3 regions of the Bacillus sp. UNC322MFChir4.1 genome follow, and region 2 is predicted to be linked to each of the others. Evidence: predicted binding sites of a transcription regulator. Region 2 holds the regulator's gene; each other region holds the start of a gene.
The links. Region 2 encodes NrdR, which represses ribonucleotide reductase genes. Its sites were predicted from a motif close to AACACNATATATNGTGTT; they were not measured.

Region 1 (3,285 bases), on a different contig from region 2:
AGAGGGCTGTAAGTAGGCAATCGATTCAATAATTTTCTTTGTCCCTTTTGGTACGTAAAGCTGCTGTCCGACTTGAAGTGCGGATTTTAATGATAAATGATTTACTTTTGCTAGGCTAGCGAGAGGGACGTTGTAGGTTAAGGCAATTTTATATAAGCTATCGCCAGGTTGTACAAAGTAGGTATTTCCTTGTGTATTCACAATTAATGCTTGCCCGATGACGAGTGTTTCAGCTGGATTTAACCCATTATCTTTCACGATGGTTTCTGCTGTTGTTCCGTACTGCTTAGCTAATTTATACACATTATCGCCACTTCGTACAGTTATGATTTGTAGCATATGCTCACTCCTTTAAGGAAAAGATCCGCCGCTTCTATTTTATTTTCATATTCTCTGTATTATGATTAAAGGTGTAGAAAGAAATGCAAGTGAGAAGGAGTTAAAACAATGTTTATAGCAGAACAGGAGGTTGACATCCGTTATGCAGAGACAGATCAAATGGGTGTCGTGTACCACGCAAATTATTTAGTATGGTTAGAACTTGGCCGTACGAAATTAATTCAAGATTTAGGGTTTTCGTATGTTGAAATGGAGAATGATGGGATTGTATCTCCTGTACTTGATTTGCAAATTACATATCGAAAAGCAATGCGTTACGGAGAAAAAGCTATTGTGAAAACATGGGTGGAGTCTGTGAGCCCACTACGTGTTGTATATGGCTATGAAATTTATAATGGAAATGGTGAACGTTGTATTACAGCATTTACAACGAATATTTGTGCTAAAAAAGAAGGTTTTCGTCCAGTGTCATTTAAAAAGTTGTACCCAGAGTGGTATGAGACATACGAGAAGATTAAAAAGCAATGAAAAAACGTGGCGTAGGCCACGTTTTTTTATTTTATATAATGAAATTGCGGGAACTCATCATCAGCGTTAAATGTAACAGATAAGTCATGCCCGTCAAAGAACCATTCATCATCGCCTTCGATAAAGAAAGTAATACCATCTTCTTGAAATTGTACAACAGGAGTAGCTGGATCATCTTTACGAATCCCTAATGAAAGACCTTTTTGAACAGTGCTACATCCACCGTATTGTACGAAAAAGCGAAGACAATCGCCTGTTTGTAAACCAAGCTCGTTTTTATACCAGTTTAGTGCTTCTTTTGATACTGAAATGTTCATCTAGTATTCCTCCAACATAATCGCTTTTCTTTTAGTATAAAAAATAACGCAAAAAGAAGCCATTTATATGCTTTGCGTTCTCTTTTTGCGTTATGTGGGTCACAATCTTATTTGTGTTTTTTTGTTAATTTTGCTTTTGGTTCTGTTTTATTTATAATTCGTCCAATATTTGCACGGTGTCTATAAATAACCATACCAGCTAATAAACACATGGCAACAATGAAGATTTTATCCCCGTTTATAATTGCTGCGATAACAGCAACGACAGCTGCTATCATAGAAGAAAGTGAAACGTATCTCGTCGTAAAGAGTAGGGTAAAAAAGACTACAGCCAATACTAAAAAGGTAAGTGGTGCGTAGCATAATAGTACACCAGCAGAAGTAGCAACTGCTTTTCCGCCGCGGAACTTTGCGAAAATTGGGTAAACATGACCAAGTACCGCAGCTAATCCAAACCAAAGCGGATGAACGTTTAATCCAAAAATGATCGGTAGCGCTGTAGCTAATGTCCCTTTTAAAACATCAGCAATTGTAACAATAAAACCCGCTTTTTTCCCTAACGTACGAAATGTATTCGTTCCTCCTAAATTTCCGCTGCCATGTTCGCGAATATCGATTCCATAACCAATTTTTCCAACAACAAGTGCAAATGGAATCGAGCCAAGTAAATAGGCAACGATAAATAAAAGATATGTAAGCATAAGTTCAGTCTCCTTTATTCAAATGTGTTGATAAAGGGTAAAAAGAGTTTTTCCCGTATATTGTACCATACATTTGTACAGATCACATTTCTTTTTTGTAAGATAAAATTTAACTTGGAAATATAAGGGGAAAGTTCAATAGATCTTAAAAAAACTTTCACAAGAATGTTACATTTATCACAGATCCACTCTTACTATATGTAGTATCATTTCTGTAGTAAATGAACAAGATGTTGTTGGGGGTTAAGGAATGAATCGAGAAATGAACAAAAAAAATGAATATGATGAAAATCTAAAGGAGATTTTTGCGAAAATTATTCATGCAAATGAACAAGATTTAATACAAGAAAATGCGAATGTTGACGGTCGATCTCCAATGGGAATGATGGGGAAATTTGCTTCTGAGAGCGCAAGGTATTATGCGATAGAGCAACTGCTTTCTGAGAAAGTGAAACAAGCAATTGATCAAAATGTTTTATATCCACATGATTTAGACTTTTATGCAACAGGTACGACAACTTGTTCACAAATTCCGTTAGCAGAGATGCTTCAAAACGGGTTTCATACAGGGCATGGACATATGAGACAGCCACAAGATATTAAAAGTGCGTTGGCGCTTTCTTCTATTATTTTTCAAGCGAATCAAAATATGCAACATGGTGGACAATCTTTTGCGCTTTTTGACGTGGATTTGGCGCCATATGTGAGAAAAACGTTTGAACGAAATAAAAAACGTTTAGCAACATATCCATTAACAGCTGAGCAAATAGAAGAGTTTGCGTGGAAAGAAACAGAAAATGATACGTATCAAGCGTGTGAGGCATTTATTCATAATTCCAATAGCATGCATAGCAGAGGCGGGGGGCAAGTTCCGTTTATTTCTATTAATTACGGAACAGATACATCAAAAGAAGGAAGATTATTAATTAAACAATTATTACGAGCGACTCAAGCTGGATTAGGAAAAGGAGAAACACCAATTTTTCCGATTCAAATCTTCAAATTAAAAAAGGGAGTAAATTTTGAAGAGAAAGATCCAAATTATGATTTGTTTGAATTAGCTATAGAAACGACGGCGAAACGATTATTCCCTAATTTTTCATTTTTAGATGCACCATTTAATGCAGCATATTATGATGGGCGTCCTGAAAGTGAAGTGTGTTATATGGGATGTCGTACGCGTGTCATGTCTAATATTCATGGAGAAGAAACTGCGATTGGAAGAGGGAATTTATCGTTTACCTCTATTAACTTAGTGAAATTAGCGTGTATTAGTGGTTCTAAAGAAGCATTTTTTGAAGCATTAAATTATTATCTTGATCTAGGTGTTTGTCAATTGTTGGAAAGGCTTGCTTATCAATCGACGAAAAAAGCAAGAGATTTTCAATTTTTATATTCCC
Region 2 (3,285 bases):
TTTTTCTTTGTTTCTGCCCATTCTTGATATTGACGATTTTCCTCTTTCGCAAGCCCCATCGCTTCCGTTACGGTTGTAATTTTTTTACGGGCCCAGTGTCCGGCAATTTTCTCTACATACGATTTCGCTAACTTCATATCCGAACGAAGCATGACATAATAAATAAGGACATTGACAACACCTGGTGTTAACTTCTGATTCAACATCACATCTTCAATAATTTGCAAATCAGCCTTCGTCGGCTCAGCCCCGCCTGAAATTTCTTTTAATAACTCTCTTGGTGAAATTTCCTCTAACTGTTTAATCAGCATCTCTTCTTGTGTTGTCGGTTCTTTCTCCTTCATCGTCCGCGCATGCAATGGCTGCGTCCGCTCACTAAACTTAGGAAGTGCCTGTCCATTCTCAAATTGGTACCAATCACGTGCACCTTTTCGCAATCGTTCCATATCAATTGTATTATGCTCCGTAACAGCACCAAGAACAATATTTTGCATGGATAACGGATCAATGCCGTATACGTAAGCTAATATAATCACACATTCACGCATCTGATCCGTGATTGCTTTACGCGGCACAAGCGCTGATAATCCTTCTACAAATAAAGAAAAATCAAAGAAATCATTCCAAATTTGAGGCGCATTCCCCTCCGCCCTGCTCGGCATCACAGTTGCATTTGGTATAATAAGTTCTTCCTTGGCATGCTCAACTTGTCCTGGATTAAAAGAACCAAACACATCATTAAAAGATCGTGTTGCATTTTCATATGAAGAAAAGTCAAATTCTTCTTCTAAGAAATATTGCTTCACTTGATTATATTTCGACTTACTTAAGCGGTTATATAAGAAAATACTTAATACAATATCATCAAAAAATTGCTTTGGCATAAGTGGTGGCTGTAACTCATAAATAAACATGCGAATATCTTTTTCTCTTTTCACATACACATTTAAAAGTCCAATCGCCTCTAGCTTTAGACGTTCTTCATAAATCTCTGGGAGCTGCATTTGCATTGTTACCATAATAGAATGGTGTGTATTTTCTCTTCCAAATAAACGGTCCTGCTCTAACTCGCCCCATAATGTCATATATAGACTAAAAGCTTTACTGCCAATAAGTGGCTGATATAACATTGTCAGCACTTTACGATCATAGTTGCTGAGCAGCCCTCTTGCACTTACTTTATAACGGTCAATTGGCAACAGTTCCATCCATGACTGTCTTTCCATCCTTGCAAATCCTTTCTGTCATCCATTCTTATTATGAGTGAAAAAAGAGCTAATAGCTTACGCTTCTAGCTCTTTTATTTTCGTTCTTTTTGAAGAATATCTTTCAACTCTTCAATAAATACGTTCAAATCTTTAAATTGTCGGTAAACAGATGCAAAACGTACATATGCAACATCATCAATATCACGAAGCGCTTCCATGACCATTTCACCAATCATATCGCTTTGTACTTCTGACATTCCTAAGTTACGTAATTCCCGTTCTACATGTTGTGTGATTTCTTCTAATTGTTTTAACGTTACAGGTCGCTTTTCACACGCTTTAATTAAACCACGCAAAATTTTCTCTTTGTTAAATTCTTCTCGCGTCCCTTCTTTCTTTACAACAATGAGCGGTGGCTCTTCGACACGTTCAAATGTGGTAAAGCGACTGAAACAACTTTCGCACTCTCTTCTTCTGCGAATTGATCGTCCTTCGTCAACTGGACGTGAATCCAATACTTTCGTACCATTGTGAAAACAGGATGGACAACGCAATCCATTCACTCCTTTACAATTTAATTTTATCTTAACAAAACTAAAACATTTTAAACAATAATTTTCTCTTCAATATTATAAACACTCAATTACATGCACTTATGTATAAACAAATTTCTTCTTATTATAATATATAAATCCAACTTGATTTTTCAACACAGAGATTACTGCTATGCAGAATACAACATGCCCGCTACTGGCCTGCTCCTTTTGTTTAAAACCTGGCATGTGGCAGAAGAAGGCAAAGGCCGCTTCTATGCATAGCCAGATGCTCTCGTCCATCTAAAAAGAAAGGGTTTTTTACGTCGTTGTTTCAAGTTGTATTTATATAGATAGGTGATAACACAATATAAACTAAAAAGAGGTGCATTATACACCTCTTTACATTTTAAATCAATTATCTTCTTTTTTAAAGAGCTTTTGTTTCTCTTTGCTTAATTTCGAAGCTACCTGTACCGCGAGGAAGTTCAATACTTTCTCTCGTTTTTGCTCCTAAACCTTCAGCGATGTACTCCGCAGCAACATTTGGATCAATGCGATCCCCACAAGTATAAACATCAATACTTGCATAACCATGCTCCGGAAAGCTGTGAATTGTTAAGTGAGACTCAGAAATAATTACAACTCCACTTACACCTTGTGGTGCAAATTTGTGGAAAGCAACCTCACGTACTTCAGCGCCTGCTCGAAGTGCTGCATCCACAAATAACCTTTCAATATAAGGCATATCATTAAGCTTGTCGAAATCGCAATCCCAAAGTTCCGCAATTACGTGACGACCCATAGTATCCATAGTATCCATTCTACAGTTCCCCCTCATTGATTTAATTTAACTGTTCGAATTGAAAACTAATTTGCAATTTGGTTTGCTCCACTACCACGGGGGAAAGTTAGTCCAGAGAGGTCCTAACCCTTTAAGTAGTGACTACGTACCTCAGCTCTTAAGTTTACGAATGTTAGTATACTTTGTTTATTTTCATTTTGCAACATCAGTTTTTTATTTTTTCAGATGATACTTTTTCTTTTATTTTCCTCCAAAAAGAGAAAAGACTCAAAACCACAGTAATCATAGCTGTTCTAGGTGATTTACACAGAAAAAATATGTAATATTTTTCTATTACAAAAAAGGACAGGCTAACGCCTGCCCTTTTCTCATCTATTAAATATGTTGTACGTTTTCTTGTTTCGCGAATTGATCTACAACAAGCTTTACAAGGTCTACAACACGACGAGAATAACCCCATTCGTTATCGTACCAAGCAAGTACTTTTACTTTTCGCTCGCCCATTACCATTGTAGATAAACCATCAATGATTGCAGAATGCGTATTTGTGTTAAAGTCTATAGAAACAAGCGGTTCATCGCTAAATGCGACAATTCCTTTTAATGCACCGCTAGCAACATTCATAAATGCTTCATTAATCTCTTCCACTGTTACGTCGCGTTTTACATCTACAACTAAGTCAACAAGAGATACATTTGGTGTCGGAACGCGAAGTGCCATGCCATGAAGTTTCCCATTT
Region 3 (3,285 bases), on a different contig from region 2:
CGCCTGTCAATTTTTCAGCAATTTCATGAAGTGCGTTGTACAATAAAGGAGAAATTGCTTTAGCATCTGTTTGTTTTGCTTTCCGAATCATGTTACCCCTCCTAATATCTATTTTATTGTATCATAAGAGGGAGCACGATAAAGTGAAACTTTAATCAGTGGGGGTTTTCTTCATCCCCCACTGATTATCAGCCCTCACCAATCGGGCTTTTACGGGCAGTTTATCTCCCACCTTACTTCTTAAGAAAAGCGGAAGCGGCTCGCTCAGAATCGCAGGACGCCCACGCCCCTGACAGAGAGGCGCTTTTTGCCTCGTCCGAGGGGGCGAAACGGCCGGAGATTCTAGCCGCTAGAGCTGGACAATGCATCCACTGAATTTTGAGGCGGGAGTATTATTGCCCGTTAATGCGGGATAAAAAATGATTTGCTGAAATAGGATCTATTGGATATATTCAAAGGTAGTCGTGAAATAAGAATACGACAGAGAGGTGATTTGTATGGATAAACAACAAGTAAATATAATTTTAGATCAGCTTAAAAATAAAGAAATACAAGAATATATTGTAACAAAAGAAGTGTTTTATACATTTCGCGAAGTTTTAGTAGCGCGAGAAGACTTTAAATATTTTCGAGGTAACGCACAGCATGATGGAAAGATCATTTATACATATATGGAAACACCGCGCTCGTAAGGAAAAGAATTATTAAGAGCCGGATGACGAGAAAGGAGAGAAGTTTATTTGGGAGAGTTTAAACAAGGAATACTTCCGCATTGGGACTGTTTTTGGAAAGATGAGAAAGGAAGAAAATTTGTTGGGATGGTTATGTTTCCGGAGAAGCGCAAGCGAATGAAGGAAATCATGGAGCAATTAAAAAAAGCATACGAACACGAACAAAGTGTGCTTGTAATAGCAAAACTACAAAATTCGATTCAAAAAGTTAAAGGTACGATTGCGTATTTCGATGATGAATCACCTGTTTTTACGATGCAATGTAAAGATGAAATTTTCCATCATATATTTTTGAGCGATATCGTGCGTGTAGAACTTCAAGAATAGGATTACACGAGTGCGGTAGGGAAAAAGCTCTGACCGTTTCTATGTGCGGTCAGACGCTCCTATTTCCCTAAAAAGGGTTCTAGTTTATATATAATATGTAACCGGTTTCGAACAGTTTCTAATAAGGGAACTGTTCGTTTTTTTTTGACAAATGAGAAATAGATTTCGCATTTATGTTTTCTTTTTTGACAATTTGATAAGAGGAACTTTTTTGGAAATGTGGGTAAATCCGTTGACAACTTTTTTGAAATACACTTTATTGACATGTGTTTTAGAATGTTGTTTCATATTCTTTGTATTGTATAAAGAGCGGCCTTTTTTGTCGAAAAAATAAATTTTTAAAAAGAAAGAAATTATACATATATCTTGTGTCCTTTTTTAAAAAGTAATACAATATATAGAGAATTCATCAAGGGCGAACATGACGTGAAAAGATGTAAAAGGAGGGTCGGAGATGTTAGTTGCATATGATTCTATGACAGGAAACGTGAAGCGTTTCATTCACAAATTAAATATGCCGGCCGTTCAAATCAATGAAAATCTCGTATTAGATGAAGAATTTGTCCTTATTACGTATACAACAGGTTTTGGAAATGTGCCGGAACGTGTTTTGAAATTTTTAGAACGTAATCATGAACGTTTAAAAGGAGTATCTGCAAGCGGAAATCGTAATTGGGGAGATATGTTTGGGGCAAGTGCAGACAAGATTTCAACGAGATATGAAGTGCCAATTGTATCAAAATTTGAGTTATCTGGAACAAATAAAGATGTAGAAGTTTTTAAAGAGAGGGTGCTGGAGATTGCGACACATTGAATTGAATAATGAGATCACGCAAATGCAGGACGGGTTCTATCAGCTTCACAAAGATAAAGAGGCACTAGCTGTCTTTATGGAAGAAGCGAAAGAGAATACCGTTCCTTTTGATAGCGTGGCGAATCGCATCGAGTATATGTTAGAGCATGACTACTACTATGATGTGTTAAGCGAATATAAGATGGACGAGGTGGAGGCTGTATACGAAATCGCATACGGCGAAAAGTTTGAGTTTCAATCTTATATGGCAGCTTCTAAGTTTTATAAAGATTACGCGTTAAAAACGAATGATCAAAAACAATATTTAGAAAGCTATCCTGATCGCGTAGCAATCGTATCGTTATACTTAGGACGAGGAAACGCTCAGAAGGCGAAGCAATTCGCAAGTATGATCGTCAAACAAAACTATCAACCAGCGACACCAACCTTTTTAAATGCAGGAAGAAGCAGAAGAGGAGAAATGGTGTCTTGTTTCTTGTTAGAGATGGACGACAGCTTAAACTCGATTGGGTTTAATATTAATACAGCGATGCAGTTAAGTAAGATTGGTGGAGGCGTAGCGCTCAACTTGAGTAAACTACGAGCACGCGGTGAACAAATTAAAGGTATCGAGAACGCAGCAAGTGGTGTTGTACCAGTTATGAAATTGCTTGAAGATTCGTTTTCGTATGCGAATCAGTTGGGTTAACTTATGGCTCAACTATAAAACCGGGTCAATTGCTGGAACGCCTGAGTATATCGAGGTAGGATACTACGGAGAAATTACGTAGCGCCCCCTAAAAATCCAAGATTGCAGGAAATCAGCAGCCGAGCTCCTAAGTCTGTTAGATAAGGAGAAGGTTCAACGACCAAGTAGCTATGTAGGCGACTATATAGCTCGAACCTGGCTTCTCAAACAAACCAAATTCAAATGGTATATATAATAAAAATATGATGAATGGCTAAACAAAGAATTTGGTGAGAAGAAGATATGGTCTGAACTCTATAGCGATATAGAGAGGGTAGCAGAAATGACTATTCCCCATACGTTTTAAATGTATGGAGTAACAACATGCAAAGAAAAGGTGCCGGAGCTGTATATTTAAATATTTTCCATTGGGACATTATTGAGTTCCTCGATACAAAAAAAATAAATGCCGACGAGAAGAGCCGTATTCAGTCTCTTTCCATCGGAATTATCGTACCAAGCAAGTTCTTTGAGCTTGCTGAGAAAAACGAACCATTCCATGTTTTCGCGCCTTATACAGTGTATAAAGAGTACGGAAAACATTTAGATGATATCGACATTGATGAAATGTATGATGAACTGATGAGCAATCCAAATATCAGAAAGAAGCAGCTTGATATTAGTACACGCGATATGCTCATTAAAATTGCGATGATTCAGCTTGAGTCTGGTTATCCATATTTAAT

Region 1: the regulator NrdR is predicted to act here: its motif matches at 2,076-2,093, upstream of BR72_RS06255 (anaerobic ribonucleoside triphosphate reductase).
Region 3: the regulator NrdR is predicted to act here: its motif matches at 1,446-1,463, upstream of nrdI (class Ib ribonucleoside-diphosphate reductase assembly flavoprotein NrdI).

The regions. Positions count from the first base shown of each region.
Region 1 covers NZ_JQKQ01000012.1:184,522-187,806, reverse strand. The annotation lists gene BR72_RS06275 (glycoside hydrolase family 18 protein) at 1-339, opposite strand, end outside; gene BR72_RS06270 (acyl-CoA thioesterase) at 448-867, shown strand; gene BR72_RS06265 (HesB/YadR/YfhF family protein) at 894-1,184, opposite strand; gene plsY (glycerol-3-phosphate 1-O-acyltransferase PlsY) at 1,292-1,885, opposite strand; gene BR72_RS06255 (anaerobic ribonucleoside triphosphate reductase) at 2,148-3,285, shown strand, end outside.
Region 2 covers NZ_JQKQ01000014.1:140,334-143,618, forward strand. The annotation lists gene BR72_RS07910 (replication initiation and membrane attachment family protein) at 1-1,226, opposite strand, end outside; gene nrdR (transcriptional regulator NrdR) at 1,301-1,762, opposite strand; gene speD (adenosylmethionine decarboxylase) at 2,172-2,555, opposite strand; gene BR72_RS07925 (glyceraldehyde-3-phosphate dehydrogenase) at 2,922-3,285, opposite strand, start outside.
Region 3 covers NZ_KN050809.1:248,957-252,241, reverse strand. The annotation lists gene BR72_RS18530 (GNAT family N-acetyltransferase) at 1-91, opposite strand, end outside; gene BR72_RS18525 (hypothetical protein) at 498-692, shown strand; gene BR72_RS18520 (hypothetical protein) at 741-1,058, shown strand; gene nrdI (class Ib ribonucleoside-diphosphate reductase assembly flavoprotein NrdI) at 1,513-1,872, shown strand; partial or broken gene BR72_RS18510 (ribonucleotide reductase N-terminal alpha domain-containing protein) at 1,859-2,557, shown strand; partial or broken gene BR72_RS18505 (ribonucleoside-diphosphate reductase subunit alpha) at 2,927-3,285, shown strand, end outside.